Regions from separate parts of the Kluyvera fluvialis genome, predicted to be linked through region 2. Evidence: predicted binding sites of a transcription regulator. Region 2 holds the regulator's gene; each other region holds the start of a gene.
What was found. The regulator LexA, encoded in region 2, represses DNA repair genes until DNA is damaged. The targets are predictions, from matches to a motif close to TNCTGTATGTACATACAGNA.
Positions count from the first base shown of each region.

Region 1: sulA (SOS-induced cell division inhibitor SulA) is a predicted target of LexA. The motif match lies at 2,258-2,277, and genes of this name have one in related genera.
Region 3: metR (HTH-type transcriptional regulator MetR) is a predicted target of LexA. The motif match lies at 2,310-2,329, and genes of this name have one in related genera.

Region 1 covers NZ_AP046142.1:3,107,751-3,112,592, forward strand. The annotation lists gene yccS (YccS family putative transporter) at 1-1,460, shown strand, start outside; gene AC6I4B_RS14765 (TfoX/Sxy family DNA transformation protein) at 1,472-2,080, opposite strand; gene sulA (SOS-induced cell division inhibitor SulA) at 2,299-2,808, shown strand; gene ompA (porin OmpA) at 3,163-4,215, shown strand; gene matP (macrodomain Ter protein MatP) at 4,305-4,760, opposite strand.
Region 2 covers NZ_AP046142.1:4,565,291-4,570,132, reverse strand. The annotation lists gene plsB (glycerol-3-phosphate 1-O-acyltransferase PlsB) at 1-1,158, opposite strand, end outside; gene AC6I4B_RS21590 (diacylglycerol kinase) at 1,345-1,713, shown strand; gene lexA (transcriptional repressor LexA) at 1,813-2,421, shown strand; gene dinF (MATE family efflux transporter DinF) at 2,487-3,806, shown strand; gene AC6I4B_RS21575 (CsbD family protein) at 3,942-4,151, shown strand; gene zur (zinc uptake transcriptional repressor Zur) at 4,216-4,731, opposite strand.
Region 3 covers NZ_AP046142.1:4,696,822-4,701,663, forward strand. The annotation lists gene metE (5-methyltetrahydropteroyltriglutamate--homocysteine S-methyltransferase) at 1-2,125, opposite strand, end outside; gene metR (HTH-type transcriptional regulator MetR) at 2,361-3,314, shown strand; gene AC6I4B_RS22170 (carboxylate/amino acid/amine transporter) at 3,202-4,101, opposite strand; gene yigL (sugar/pyridoxal phosphate phosphatase YigL) at 4,187-4,842, opposite strand, start outside.

The sequences.
Region 1 (4,842 bases), 1.5 Mb from region 2:
CTCGTCTGCGTGGCGACCGTGGTCAGCGCAGTACGCGACGAACGCTGCACTACTATTTCGTGGCTCAGGATATTCACGAACGCGCCAGTTCTTCGCACATCCAGTATCAGTCACTGCGTGATAGCTTCCGCTATAGCGATGTGATGTTCCGCTTTCAGCGCCTATTGTCGATGCAGTCGATGGCCTGCCAGGATCTGGCGAAAGCCGTACTGTTGCGTACACCTTACCAACATGATGCTCGTTTTGAACGCGCCTTTACCCACCTGGATGCCGCATTGGATCGCGTACGCGCCAGCGGTGTCGCACCGGAGCAGATAAAAGCGCTGGGTTTCTTGCTCAACAACCTACGGGCGATTGACGCCCAGCTCGCGACAATTGAATCTGAACAGCTACAGTCGCAGGCCAGAAGCGAAACTGAAACGCTGCTGGCAGATGACAGCCTGCACGGTTTTGCCGATATTCGTTCGCACCTGAGCCGCAACATGTCGCCAGAGTCGGCCCTCTTTCGCCATGCAGTGCGCATGTCGCTGGTTCTGTGCGCAGGCTACGCCTTTATTCAGTTTACCGGGCTGCAACACGGCTATTGGATCTTGCTCACCAGCCTGTTTGTCTGCCAACCGAACTATAGCGCCACCCGTCACCGCCTGGCGCTGCGTATTATCGGCACGTTGGTCGGTGTCGCGCTCGGCCTGCCAATTCTGTGGCTAGTACCATCACTGGAAGGACAATTGGCGCTTATCGTTATTACCGGCGTGCTGTTCTTCGCTTTTCGCAACGTGCAATATGCCCATGCCACCATGTTCATTACGTTACTGGTGCTCTTGTGCTTTAACTTGCTTGGCGAGGGCTTTGAAGTGGCGTTGCCGCGCGTGATTGATACGCTGATAGGTTGTGGTATTGCCTGGTTTGCGGTGAGTTTTATCTGGCCAGACTGGAAGTTCCGCAACCTGCCGCGTGTACTGGAACGCGCTATCGATGCCAACTGCCGTTATCTGGATGCCATTCTGGAGCAGTATCACCAGGGGCGTGATAATCGCCTTGCGTATCGAATTGCGCGACGCGATGCGCATAATCGAGATGCGGAACTGGCGTCAGTGGTATCGAACATGTCCAGCGAACCGAAGGTGACCGCTGAAATGCGGGAAACAGCCTTCCGTCTACTGTGTCTGAACCATACTTTAACCAGCTACATTTCCGCACTCGGGGCACATCGAGAGAAACTGAACACTGCAGAAATTTTGGCTCTTTTGGACGACGCCGTCTGCTACGTCGATGATGCTCTGCATCACCTGCCTTCTGACGAAGAGCGGGTGCAGCAAGCATTAACGGGGTTAGCCGCACGAATTCAGCATCTTGATCCTCGTCCAGACAGCAAAGAGCCATTGGTATTGCAACAAATTGGCCTGATGATTTCTCTACTACCTGAAATCTGTCGGCTACAAAAGCAGGTTCTGGCATAACGCCATATCAGCTATGGTTCTTGGGTATAGCTTTGTGCCCATTCCTGTAACTCCTGGCGTCTTTGCGCCGGGAGTGCCGCAGCATGAACGCCAGTAATTGCCCCTTCAAGCGAATAAAGCACATCAACACTTAACTGCTTGCGAATCTGCCGTAGTAATAACCAAGCGGTTTTCGCCCCCATTTGCTGTAACGATCGGCTATCCTTAATGCCGACTTCATTCAGCAACTGCTCCATACGAAAAGAGATATTCGGTAAATCTTTCAAGCGTGGCACCTGTTTGCGCTGCATTTTCTCCTGTTGCGCATCCTCCAACGCGCACATTCCCAACTGCACCAATACTGGCCTATCCCCCCACAAACTCTCGTCAACCTGAAAATATTTTAACTGCTGTGAACGCCCTCGCTTTTGTAGCGTAAGCAACGGTGGGGAGTGCTGCGCCTGATAGGTCGCGTTTTTTTCGCATACCCTCAGATACAGCTCACCTTCCGCAACCATAGCAAAAACCGTGTTATCGATAGCAAGGCTATAGCCACCAAACAGTGCTCGTGACTTAACTTTGCCCAAGGACTCGAAATATTCCTTGGATTGATAGATCCGTCTATATGATATTATTTTCATGATCAATCCTTAATAATCATGGACATGAAAACATTAGATCCGTTAATGGGATACATAATAAGCAACATAGGGAAGTTCGTTCAGTACAGCAAGGTGTATTTGTCATACCGTGCAATTACTATGCAATTTTGCGAGTCACTTTCAGAAATTGAGGTTGATCTTTAATTTTACGGGTAGTACTGTATATGCATACAGTAACCCACAAGGTTGGATTAGCTATGTATATTTCTGGTGTTGTAAATCAATCTTCTGCCGCTGTTGCTACAACGGCTTCTCATGCTTTTGCACCTGCAAAAAGTACGTCTACGGCGTTCGTCAGCGAAGTGCTGTACAGAGAAGATCAGCCTATGATGGCGCAAATGCTACTGCTGCCATTACTCCAGCAGTTGGGGCAACAGTCGCGCTGGCAGCTTTGGCTTACCCCACAGCAGAAGCTGAGCCGCCAATGGGTGCAAGCCTCTGGCCTACCATTAGCGAAAGTGATGCAACTACGCCAAATGTCATCGTATGACATGCTTGATGCGATGGTTCGTGCATTACGCACCGGGAATTACAGTGTAGTTATCGGTTGGTTAACAGAAGAATTGTCTTCAGAAGAGCATACGCGTTTACTGGCTGCCGCAGAGGAAGGTAATGCAATGGTGTTCATTATGCGACCAGTTACGACCGCGTCTCACCCAACTGGACAATTTAATGGGCTAAAAATTCACTCGAATTTGTACCATTAACGGAAATTAGGATTATTCCTGGGATTTTTTTTGCACCTTTTTTATCTGTCCGTTTTTATGCGATATTTTTAGCAGAATGCTTGTCTGGTGCGGTTCTCAGTGTTTTTTATTGGTTATTTTTTAGACTTATTTGTTAAATATTGCGTATACAACTCTTTTTTTTTCATAAGCCTGACGGAGTTCACACTTGTAAGTTTTCAGCGACGTTGTAGACTTTACATCGCCAGGGGTGCTCAGCTTAACACCGCAGATATCTGCTGAGTAATTAACTAAGCCACGCCCCCGGTGAAGGATTTAACCGTGAGTCTACTTAGAACTTCATGGCAAATTTTGGATGATAACGAGGCGCAAAAAATGAAAAAGACAGCTATCGCGATTGCAGTGGCACTGGCAGGCTTCGCTTCTGTAGCGCAGGCCGCTCCGCAAGACAACACCTGGTATGCTGGTGGTAAACTGGGTTGGTCCCAGTTCCATGACACTGGCTGGTACCAGAGTGACCTGAACAACAACGGTTCTACCCACAACAGCCAGCTGGGCGCAGGCGCGTTCGGTGGTTACCAGGTTAACCCGTACGTTGGTTTCGAAATGGGTTACGACTGGCTGGGCCGTATGGAATACACCGGTAGCCAGACCAATGGCGCACTGAAAGCTCAGGGCGTTCAGCTGACCGCTAAACTGGGTTACCCAGTAACTGACGATCTGGACGTATACACTCGTCTGGGTGGTATGGTATGGCGTGCTGACTCCAGCAACAACATCGCTGGCGATCACCACGACACCGGCGTTTCCCCAGTATTCGCTGGCGGCGTTGAGTGGGCTGTAACTCGTGACATCGCTACCCGTCTGGAATACCAGTGGGTTAACAACATCGGCGACGCAAACACTGTAGGTGTTCGTCCTGATAACGGTATGCTGAGCGTAGGCGTTTCCTACCGCTTCGGCCAGCAGGATGCGGCTCCAGTAGTTGCTCCAGCTCCAGCTCCAGCTCCAGAAGTACAGACCAAACACTTCACTCTGAAGTCTGACGTTCTGTTCACCTTCAACAAAGCTAGCCTGAAACCAGAAGGTAAGCAGGCTCTGGATCAGATGTACAGCCAGCTGAGCAACCTGGATCCGAAAGACGGTTCCGTAGTGGTTCTGGGCTTCACTGACCGCATCGGTTCCGAAGCTTACAACCAGGGTCTGTCCGAAAAACGTGCACAGTCTGTTGTTGATTACCTGATCTCTAAAGGTATCCCAGCTGACAAAATCTCCGCACGTGGCATGGGTAAATCTAACCCAGTTACTGGCAACACCTGCGACAACGTGAAAGCGAAAGCTGCGCTGATCGATTGCCTGGCTCCAGATCGTCGTGTAGAGATCGAAGTTAAAGGTAGCAAAGACGTTGTAACTCAGCCTCAGGCTTAAGTTCCCGTCTAATAAAAAACCCCGCATTGCGGGGTTTTTTTTGTCTGTAATTCAGCACACAACCGATGACTTACCTATCAGAAATCGCGTTACTTTTCTTTGCCGAGCATAGCTTGCAGATCATGCTTAAGGCTGGACATCTTACTGACATACTTCTCTTTGTTTTCCGCATCTTCAATCAGTTGAACAACCGTCTCAGATAACGTTTTACCACGGCGCTGTGCAAGCCCAGCTAACCGCTGCCAGACCACAAACTCCAGGTCGATAGACTTCTTGCGAGTATGCTGATGCTCGGCATTAAAATGGCGCTTACGGCGTGCACGAATCGTCTGCTTCATTCGGTTGACCAGCTGCGGATTAATATGCTGGATAATCCAGTCATTAACCTGTACCGGTTCATGTTCCAGTTTCAGCAAAACATCGACGGCCTCTTGTGCGGCGCTGGCTTCAATGTAACGGGTGATGGGTTCGCCTTCCCGGTGTTTTTTCACCAGATATTTCCACTTCCAGCCGCTTTCAAGATTTTCCAGTTGTTGATATTTCATTGCGATCTCAGTGTGACCGTATAACTCTTTTCAGGATAACAGTTTTTTCTCAATGTGCTGAGAAGAAATCTGCAACTGTGAT
Region 2 (4,842 bases):
GCCTTCCACGAAGTATTCAACGGAATAACCACGGCTGAACAGTTCGCCAAGATATTCGCGGAACACGGTGGAATAGAGTTTGTTGCCCTTAAAGGTACGGCGAATAAAGAACGCGCCCAGACGGCGGAAAATCGGCCCTGCTGGCCAGAAATTCAGGTTAATACCAGCAGCGATATGCGGCGGCACTAGCCCCTGGTGATACAGCACGTAAGAGAGCAGCATGTAGTCCATGTGGCTACGGTGACAAGGCACATACACAATCTCGTGCCCGTCGTGCGCTAATTGGCGTACACGCTCGGCGTTATGGACGTTAATCCCCTGATACAGACGGTTCCAGGTAAAACTGAGGATACGGTCGGTCAGACGAATCATCTCGTAGGAGAAGTTTGCGGCAATCTCTTCCATCAGCGCAATTGCGTTTTGCTGCGCTTTTTCGTGGGAGATTTTTTTGCTGCGCGCTTCGTCTTCTACCGCTTTCGCAATCGCTTTTGACGCCAGCAGTTTCTTGAACAGGTCGTGACGTGCAGGCAGGCGTGGGCCTACCGCCGCCAGACGCTGGCGAGCAAAGTGCATACGGGCAACGCGCGCCAGTTTCTGGGCGATGGTTTTATCCGTACCGTGCTCGTCGGCCATACGGCGCAAAGAGACTGAAGGCGAGAAACGCACAAAGCTGTCGCGTCCAAGCCAGGAGACTGCGAAGAACTTTTGGAAGCCGTTCAGCATCCGCAGCGGCGGGTTCACCTCGCCTTTTTCGCGACCCGGCGCGCGACCAAACATCACCGATACCGGCACCATTTGCACATCCAGGTCTGGATTGCTGCGGTGCAAGTCGAGATAGTCGTGGAACAGTTTGATCGACTCTTCTTTCGGCGTGTAATAGGTGAACACGCGGGGGCCGCCGTGGATGAACACATAGCGCGGCAGTAGAGTGCCGTCGATTTCTAACGGCTCAAGCGGGTCGGGAAGATCGTGTGCAAGACACTGGGCGCGCAACGTCAGCAGGTCGGCCTTAGAATTATAAGGCAGGACGTACATAATTGGACGTGACGTATCCAGCCCCAGCTCCTGAGCAGGTTCTGCCGGGATAGACTTGCTTTTTACCAAGACACTTAATGGTAAATTCAGTAATTTATAGTAAATTCGTGGCCAGCCGGACATAAACGATGTAAAGCCTCTGGTTAATCATGCAAATGCGCGGCAAGAATAGCAGAAAGTTTGCAAGATTTCTGTTCTGCCGCCTCATAATACACGAAGTAATTCGAGGCACGGCCAACGTAGCCGCCGCTCGGATTACGCCGTAAAAAGACGTATTGTCATTGACGTAATAATATAAAGGTTCTTGAGATGGCTAATAATACCACTGGGCTTACCCGAATCATCAAAGCCGCTGGCTATTCCTGGAAGGGATTTCGCGCGGCATGGATCAACGAAGCGGCGTTCCGCCAGGAAGGTGTGGCCTCGGTTGTCGCAATTATTATCGCCTGCTGGCTGGATGTTGACGCCATCACCCGCGTGCTGCTCATCGGTTCCGTCCTGTTGGTGATGATAGTGGAAATTCTCAATAGTGCACTGGAAGCGGTCGTTGACCGCATTGGCTCTGAATATCACGAGCTGTCCGGGCGGGCGAAAGATATGGGGTCGGCGGCGGTGCTGCTGGCTATTTTTGTCGCGCTGTTCACCTGGGGCACGCTACTGTGGGCTCATTTCCACTAAAGCTGTGAAAACTGCCTGATTTTGTGTGTTTTATGGTTCCAAAATAGACACTAGCTGTATATACTCACAGCATAACTGTATATACACCCAGGGGGCGGAATGAAAGCGTTAACGGCCAGGCAGCAAGAGGTGTTTGATCTCATTCGAGATCACATCAGCCAAACGGGTATGCCGCCAACGCGTGCGGAAATTGCTCAGCGCTTGGGGTTTCGTTCCCCAAACGCCGCTGAAGAACATCTGAAAGCACTGGCGCGTAAAGGCGTCATCGAGATTGTATCTGGTGCTTCTCGCGGTATCCGTCTGCTGGTGGAAGAAGAAGAGGGCCTGCCGCTGGTGGGCCGCGTCGCGGCGGGTGAACCGCTGTTGGCGCAACAGCATATCGAAGGTCACTATCAGGTTGACCCGTCACTGTTCAAACCTAGCGCCGACTTCCTGCTACGCGTTAGCGGTATGTCGATGAAAGATATCGGCATTATGGACGGCGACCTGCTGGCAGTACATAAAACTCAAGATGTGCGTAACGGCCAGGTTGTCGTCGCGCGTATCGACGAAGAAGTGACGGTAAAACGCCTGAAAAAACAGGGTAACGTCGTCGAACTTCTGCCGGAAAACAGCGAGTTTTCACCTATCGTGGTTGATCTGCGCCAGCATAATTTCTCCATCGAAGGGCTGGCCGTTGGCGTTATTCGCAACGGCGAGTGGCTGTAACCCCCATTCTCTAATGGCTGCGATACTTCTGCTATCGCAGCCTTTTTCCTTTCTGGTTGATCTCAATGTCGCTATTAACTCCAGCCGATAAAGCTCTGTGGCGTCTGGCGCTACCGATGATTTTCTCCAATATCACCGTCCCTTTGCTTGGGCTGGTCGATACCGCCGTGATTGGTCATTTAGACAGCCCCGTTTACCTGGGCGGCGTGGCTATTGGCGCCACCGCAACCAGCTTCCTGTTTATGCTGTTGTTGTTTTTACGCATGAGCACCACAGGGCTTACTGCCCAGGCTTTTGGCGCGAAAGACCCGCTGGCGCTGGCTCGCGCGTTGGTGCAACCGCTGGCGTTGGCGCTAGGGGCGGGGCTTTTAATTATCGTATTACAAACTCCGCTAATTCATCTGACGCTCTCTATCGTGGGCGGCAGCGGCGAAGTGTTAGAACAGGCGCAGCGTTTTCTCTCCATTCGTTGGCTGAGCGCCCCGGCATCGCTGGCGAACCTGGTGCTGCTGGGCTGGCTGTTGGGCGTTCAGTATGCCCGTGCGCCGGTGATTTTGCTGGTGGTGGGCAACGTGCTGAATATCGTGCTCGACCTGTGGCTGGTGATGGGGCTGCACATGAATGTGCAGGGCGCGGCACTGGCAACGGTCATTGCTGAATACGCCACGCTGTTAGTCGGCCTGGGTATGGTGCGTAAAGTATTGGTATTGCGTGGTATCTCATGGGCGATGCTGAAAAACGCCTGGCGCGGCAACCTGCGCCGCCTGCTGGCGCTCAACCGCGATATCATGCTGCGCTCGCTGTTGCTCCAGCTTTGCTTTGGCGCGGTGACGGTCTTTGGCGCGCGCCTGGGTAGCGATGTCGTGGCGGTTAACGCGGTGCTGATGACTATGCTGACCTTTACCGCTTACGCGCTGGATGGTTTTGCCTATGCTGTGGAAGCCCATTCAGGGCAGGCTTACGGCGCGCGCGATGGCAGCCAACTGCTGGAAGTCTGGCGAGCGGCATGTCGTCAGGCTGGCATCGTGGCGCTGGCTTTTGCGCTGGTATACGCCATTTTCGGCGAGTCTATCGTGGCGTTGCTGACATCCCTACCTGAACTTCAACTGCTCGCAGATCACTACGTACTGTGGCAAGTGGTGCTGCCGGTTATCGGCGTGTGGTGTTACCTGCTGGACGGCATGTTTATTGGCGCAACGCGCGGCGCAGAGATGCGTAACAGTATGGCGGTAGCGGCTGTCGGCTTTGCGCTTACGTTGCTGGCGCTGCCTGTGTTGGGCAACCACGGGTTGTGGCTGTCACTGGCTGTTTTCCTGGCGCTGCGCGGCCTGTCGCTGGCTTTTATCTGGCGACGCCACTGGCGCAATAACACCTGGTTTTCCTGACCAAATGGTTAAAGATTCCGAATAATAAATCAACGGCGGAATGACTGACTACAATTAATCTCACGCTTAGCGAAAACGAGTGTGTTCAGCAACGAAGACACTCGCTACTGATTCACTGACGATGAGGATTTGATGATGAATAAAGACGAAGTCGGCGGTAACTGGAAGCAGGTTAAAGGCAAAGTGAAAGAGCAATGGGGCAAACTGACCGATGATGACGTGACCGTCATTGAAGGGAAGCGCGACCAATTGGTCGGTAAAATTCAGGAACGTTACGGTTACGCGAAGGATCAGGCCGAAAAAGAGGTCGATAGCTGGGAAAAACACCACCACTATCGCTGGTAAGTATCGACGGTAATGATTTCCTACCCGAGAGTACAGGGAAGTACACTCCCCATCCTTTACTCTGCTAGCGTGATTTCTTTTTAATTTGGATGGTGTGGTCGTGATGGCAATGTTCATGCGACCGACATGCTTCCACCTCAACACAAGCAGAGCACAAGCCGTGCGCTTCAATCACATTGTGGCGCAGGGCAAACCCCATTTTCGCCGCCAGCGCATGCATGATGTCTTCAACACCTTCCGCACACTCCTCTTTCACCACTCCGCAGCGATCGCAGATAAACATCGCAGACGTATGGGTTGGCTGGTCGAACAAATGGCACAGCACGTAGCTGTTGGTCGATTCCACCTTATGCACAAAGCCTTGTTCCAGCAAAAACTCCAGCGCGCGATATACGGTTGGCGGCTTGGCCTGCGGCTCTTTTACGCGCAGCAAATCGAGCAGATCGTAAGCGCTGATTGCCCCTTGTTGAAGGCTCATCAGACGTAACACTTCCAGACGTTGCGGGGTCAGGCGCACACCGCGTTGCGCACAGAGCTTTTCAGCCTGCGCTAACAGGTCTTGCGTAGTGGTCTTATCCATTGGCGTCCTCGGGTTACGGGTGAAACAAACCCCTACTTTATCATGATATGGCAGAAACACCGAGTTTCCACCGATGTGTTATAGCTGGCGTATCTCACACTCAGGATGAAA
Region 3 (4,842 bases), 130 kb from region 2:
TCAGCAGCGCCTCAATCCATTCGACGCTTGGTACGTTTGGCGAGTGAATGTCGTACACGCCAGGCCCAATGTCATTCGGGTAGTCAAACTCTTCGAACGATTCCAGCAGTTCCATATCAGAGCGCGAAGTCTCGATGGTTATCACATCGGCATCCAGCGCGGCGATGGAATCCATGATGTCATTGAACTCGCAATAACACATGTGAGTGTGGATCTGGGTGTCATCGCGCGCCACGGCGGCGTTGATGCGGAAGGCTTCCACGCCCCATTCCAGATAGGCCGCCCAGTCGCTGCGGCGCAGCGGTAAACCTTCGCGCAGCGCCGGTTCATCAATCTGAATAATACCGATACCTGCCGCTTCCAGATCCGCCACTTCGTCACGCAACGCCAGCGCAATTTGTTTAGCGATGGTTTCACGAGTCACATCTTCACGCGGGAACGACCAGCACAGAATCGTCACCGGGCCGGTCAGCATACCTTTCACCGGTTTATCGGTCAGAGACTGTGCATATTTTGCCCACTCAACGGTGATCGCTTCTGGGCGGCTAACGTCGCCAATCACCACCGGCGGCTTCACGCAGCGGGAGCCGTAACTCTGCACCCAACCGTTTTGGGTGAAAACAAAACCGTCCAGATGCTCGCCAAAATATTCCACCATGTCGTTACGCTCGGCTTCGCCGTGTACCAGCACATCCAGACCTAAACGCTCCTGCTCAATAATCGCCTGCTTGATATGTTCGGCAATGCCAGTGCGATAGTGGTTGGCATCCAGATTGCCCTTTTTAAAGTCCAGACGCAGGCCACGAATTTCGGTGGTTTGCGGGAATGAGCCAATCGTGGTGGTCGGCCAGGCTGGCAGGTTAAAACGCGCTCTCTGCGCCTGCGCACGCACTTCATAAGGATTGGCGCGCTGGCTGTCCTGGGCGCTAATCGCCGCCAGACGTTTTTCAACGCCAGCATTATGTACCCGCGTGGAGTGGCGGCGCGCCTGAATCGGGGCGCTCCATTCCGCCAGCGCACGGGTGTCGCCGCTGTTGAGCGCATCGCGCAGCAGCGCCAGCTCTGCACATTTTTGCAGGGCGAAGGCAAACCAACTCTTCACTTCCGCATCCAGACGGGTTTCAACGCTGAGATCGATAGGGCTGTGCAGCAGGGAGCACGAAGAAGCCACCCACAGCGCACGTTTGCCGACGATCGCTTTAATTTGTGCGTATTTTTCGCTGAGATCGGCACGCCAGACGTTACGCCCGTTCACCAGTCCGGCAGACAGCAGCCAGTCGGCAGGCAGACGCTGATGCAGTTCCGCAACATCATCTTTACCGTGTACCAAATCAACGTGTAGCCCCTGCACCGGCAGCGCGGCGATGGTATCGAGGTTCGGCGTGACACCTTCAAAATAGGTGGTCAGCAGCAGCTTCACCCGACCTGCCAGCGCATCGTAAGCCGGTTTAAAGGCATTCAGCCATTCTTGCGGCAGCTCCAACACCAGCGCCGGTTCGTCGATTTGTACCCATTCGATGCCACGTTTTGCCAACTCTGCCAGCACCTGTTGGTAAACCGGTAGAATATCGTTGAGCAGGCTCAGCCGGTCAAACGGTTCGCCCTTCACTTTACCCAGCCACAGGTAAGTCACCGGCCCCAAGAGCACAGGTTTCACTTTGTGCCCCAGCGCCAGCGCCTCATCAACCTCATCCAGCAGTTGCGTCCAGGTCAGTTTGAACTGCTGGCCTTTCACAAACTCAGGCACCATATAGTGATAGTTGGTGTTAAACCATTTGGTCATTTCCGCCGCTGCCGCAGGTTCGCCGGTCGGTGCACGGCCACGGCCAATACGGAAAAGCGTGTCGATATCCACAGAGCCGTCTTTGTTCTGATGACGAGCTGGCACGTTACCCAGCAGCAGGCTGGTCGTCAGAACATGATCGTACCAGGCGAAATCGCCCACGGGCAGCAGGTCAATGCCCGCGTGCTTTTGCTGATCCCAGTGGCGGGCGCGCAGCTCGCGCCCCACCGCCAGCAGTTCTTCACGGGAGGCATGACCCGCCCAGTAGCTTTCTTGCGCTTTTTTCAACTCGCGACGCAGGCCAACGCGAGGAAAACCGAGGGTATGGTTCAATATTGTCATTTTTCTTCCTCTAATAAATTGTAAATCCTTTGGATTTTGAATTTAGGGAAGGCGGCAAGTTTGCTCATCCCAGGGAGCTTACAACAGTAAGTGACCAGGGTGAGCCGACGCCGCCAACGCGCCATAAATTTAAAAGACGAAGGATTTTAGCCATCCAGATGTTTACACATCCATAATTGACAGTTACTGTATATTCCTCAAGCGCAAATTGTTCATGCCGAAGTGAAGGACTTTCATGATCGAAATTAAACATCTGAAAACGCTCCAGGCGTTGCGGAACTGCGGCTCGCTCGCCGCTGCAGCGGCAACGCTGCACCAGACACAATCCGCCCTTTCTCACCAGTTTAGCGATCTGGAGCAGCGCCTCGGCTTTCGACTATTTGTCCGCAAGAGCCAGCCGTTGCGCTTTACCCCGCAAGGCGAGATTTTGCTTCAGTTAGCAAGCCAAGTGCTGCCGCAAATTAGCCAGGCGCTACAGGCCTGCAATGAGCCGCAGCAAGCCACGCTGCGCATTGCCATTGAGTGCCATAGCTGTATTCAGTGGCTGACGCCAGCGCTGGAGAACTTCCACAAACAGTGGCCGCAGGTGGAAATGGACTTTAAGTCTGGAGTCACCTTCGACCCGCAGCCTGCGCTACAGCAGAGCGAGCTGGATATCGTGTTGACCTCCGATATTCTGCCGCGTAGCGGGCTGCACTATTCACCGATGTTTGATTACGAAGTACGCCTGGTACTGTCGCCAGAAAGCACGCTGGCGAGCAAAGCGCGCATCACACCGGAAGATTTAGCATCGGAAACGCTGCTGATTTATCCGGTGCAGCGTCAACGCCTGGATATCTGGCGTCATTTCCTTCAGCCAGCCGGAATTAGCCCGCAGTTGAAAAGCGTGGATAACACGCTGCTGCTGATTCAGATGGTTGCCGCACGAATGGGCATTGCCGCGCTGCCGCACTGGGTCGTGGAGAGTTTTGAGCGCCAGGGTCTGATTGTGACCAAAACCCTGGGCGAAGGGCTGTGGAGCAGGCTGTACGCCGCCGTACGTGATGGCGAGCAGCGTCAGCCAGTTATGGAGGCGTTTATTCGCTCAGCGCGGAACCACGCTTGCGATCACCTGCCGTTTGTGAAGAACGCGGAGCGACCCACTTACGATGCACCCACAGTGACGCCAGGATCACCGCAGCACCTGTAAGGAAGCTCGGCCAGTGGGGCTGTTGATGCCAGATTGCCAGGTTAACCAGCAGCCCCGCAGGCACATGCATGTTATTCATAATGCCCAACGTTCCCGCATCGACCTGCGTCGCACCGTAGTTCCACATAAAGTAGCCAATCCCCGATGCCACCACGCCAAGAAACACCAGAATGCCCCACTGTAAGTGGGTTTCCGGTATTTTCTGCGCATTGCCGAGCAGTGACCAGGCAACTGCCGCCACCACAAACGCGCCAAGATAGAACCAGGCAAAAGCGTTATGCTGCGGCATTGGGCGGGTTTCCATCAGCCGTTTATAGCCCACCATGCCAATCGCAAAGCTGATATTCGATAGCTGTACCAGGAGCAGGCCAGTCCAGAAATGGTCAGTCACCTGGTCATAACGAATAATCCCTGCACCAACCACTGCCAGCAGCGCACTGAATGCGTAGCCCCAACGCAGACGGCGGCCACTCATTAAGTCATAAATCAGCGTGATATAGAGCGGTGTCAGCACAGTAAACAGCAGCAGCTCCGATACGGTGAGGTACAGATAGGCGTGGAAACTCAGCATATACATAATGCCCAGTTGCATTGCGCCCACCAGCATATACAGGCCAACGGTTTTTAGGCTGTGCCCACGGGTACGCAGAAACGGTAAAAACACCAGCGCCGCCAGGCCAACACGCACCAACACCGCGAAATAGCTATCCACATGCCCGGCAAGATATTCGCCGTAGAAGCTAAAAGAGAAGGCCCACAGAATAGTGGTGATAATAAGTAGCGCCACAATGAATGTCTCATAAGAAGATGAGCACTCATTGTAGCGGAGATGCAGGTTGACAACTGACCACTTAATAGCCAGATATCATTTTTTAATCGAGATACAACTTACGCAAATAGTGCGGAACCGCATCATCGGCGTTAGAGCCAATCACTTCCAGATTCGGATGCAAATCTTTCAGGCGCTGATGCGCTCCTTCCATGATGCAACCTTTACCTGCCATCGACAGCATTTCGGCGTCGTTCATGCCGTCACCAAAAGCGATGCAATCTTTCAGCGTATAGCCCATCGCTTTCGCGACCGCATCCAGCGCGTGGCCTTTCGAGACACCGCCCGCCATCACTTCGAGGCAGGTCAGCGTGGAGAAGCTGACGTTAACGCGATCGCCCCAACGGGCGTTAATCGCCTGCTCCAAGGGCAGCAGCGTTTGGTGGTCATTACAGGTAAAGAACACTTTGCTGACGCCTTCTGGCTCCAGCAGTCCCGGCTCATACAGCGTGTAGTTGAACACCGCTTCTTTGAAAAAACGCATCTCTTCCGGGCGGTGGCGGTTCATGAACCACTCATCGTCGCGGTAGACGTTAGTGATGATATCCGGGTTTGAGGCCACCATCCCGAAGAGGTCAGCCGCAATGTCGCGGTCAAGGTTGTGAGCGAAAACCTGTTTGCCATCAGCGTCGTGCACGCGCGCGCCGTTAGAGGTGATCATGTAGGATTTGATTCCGAGATTGTCGCGGATTTGGCCTA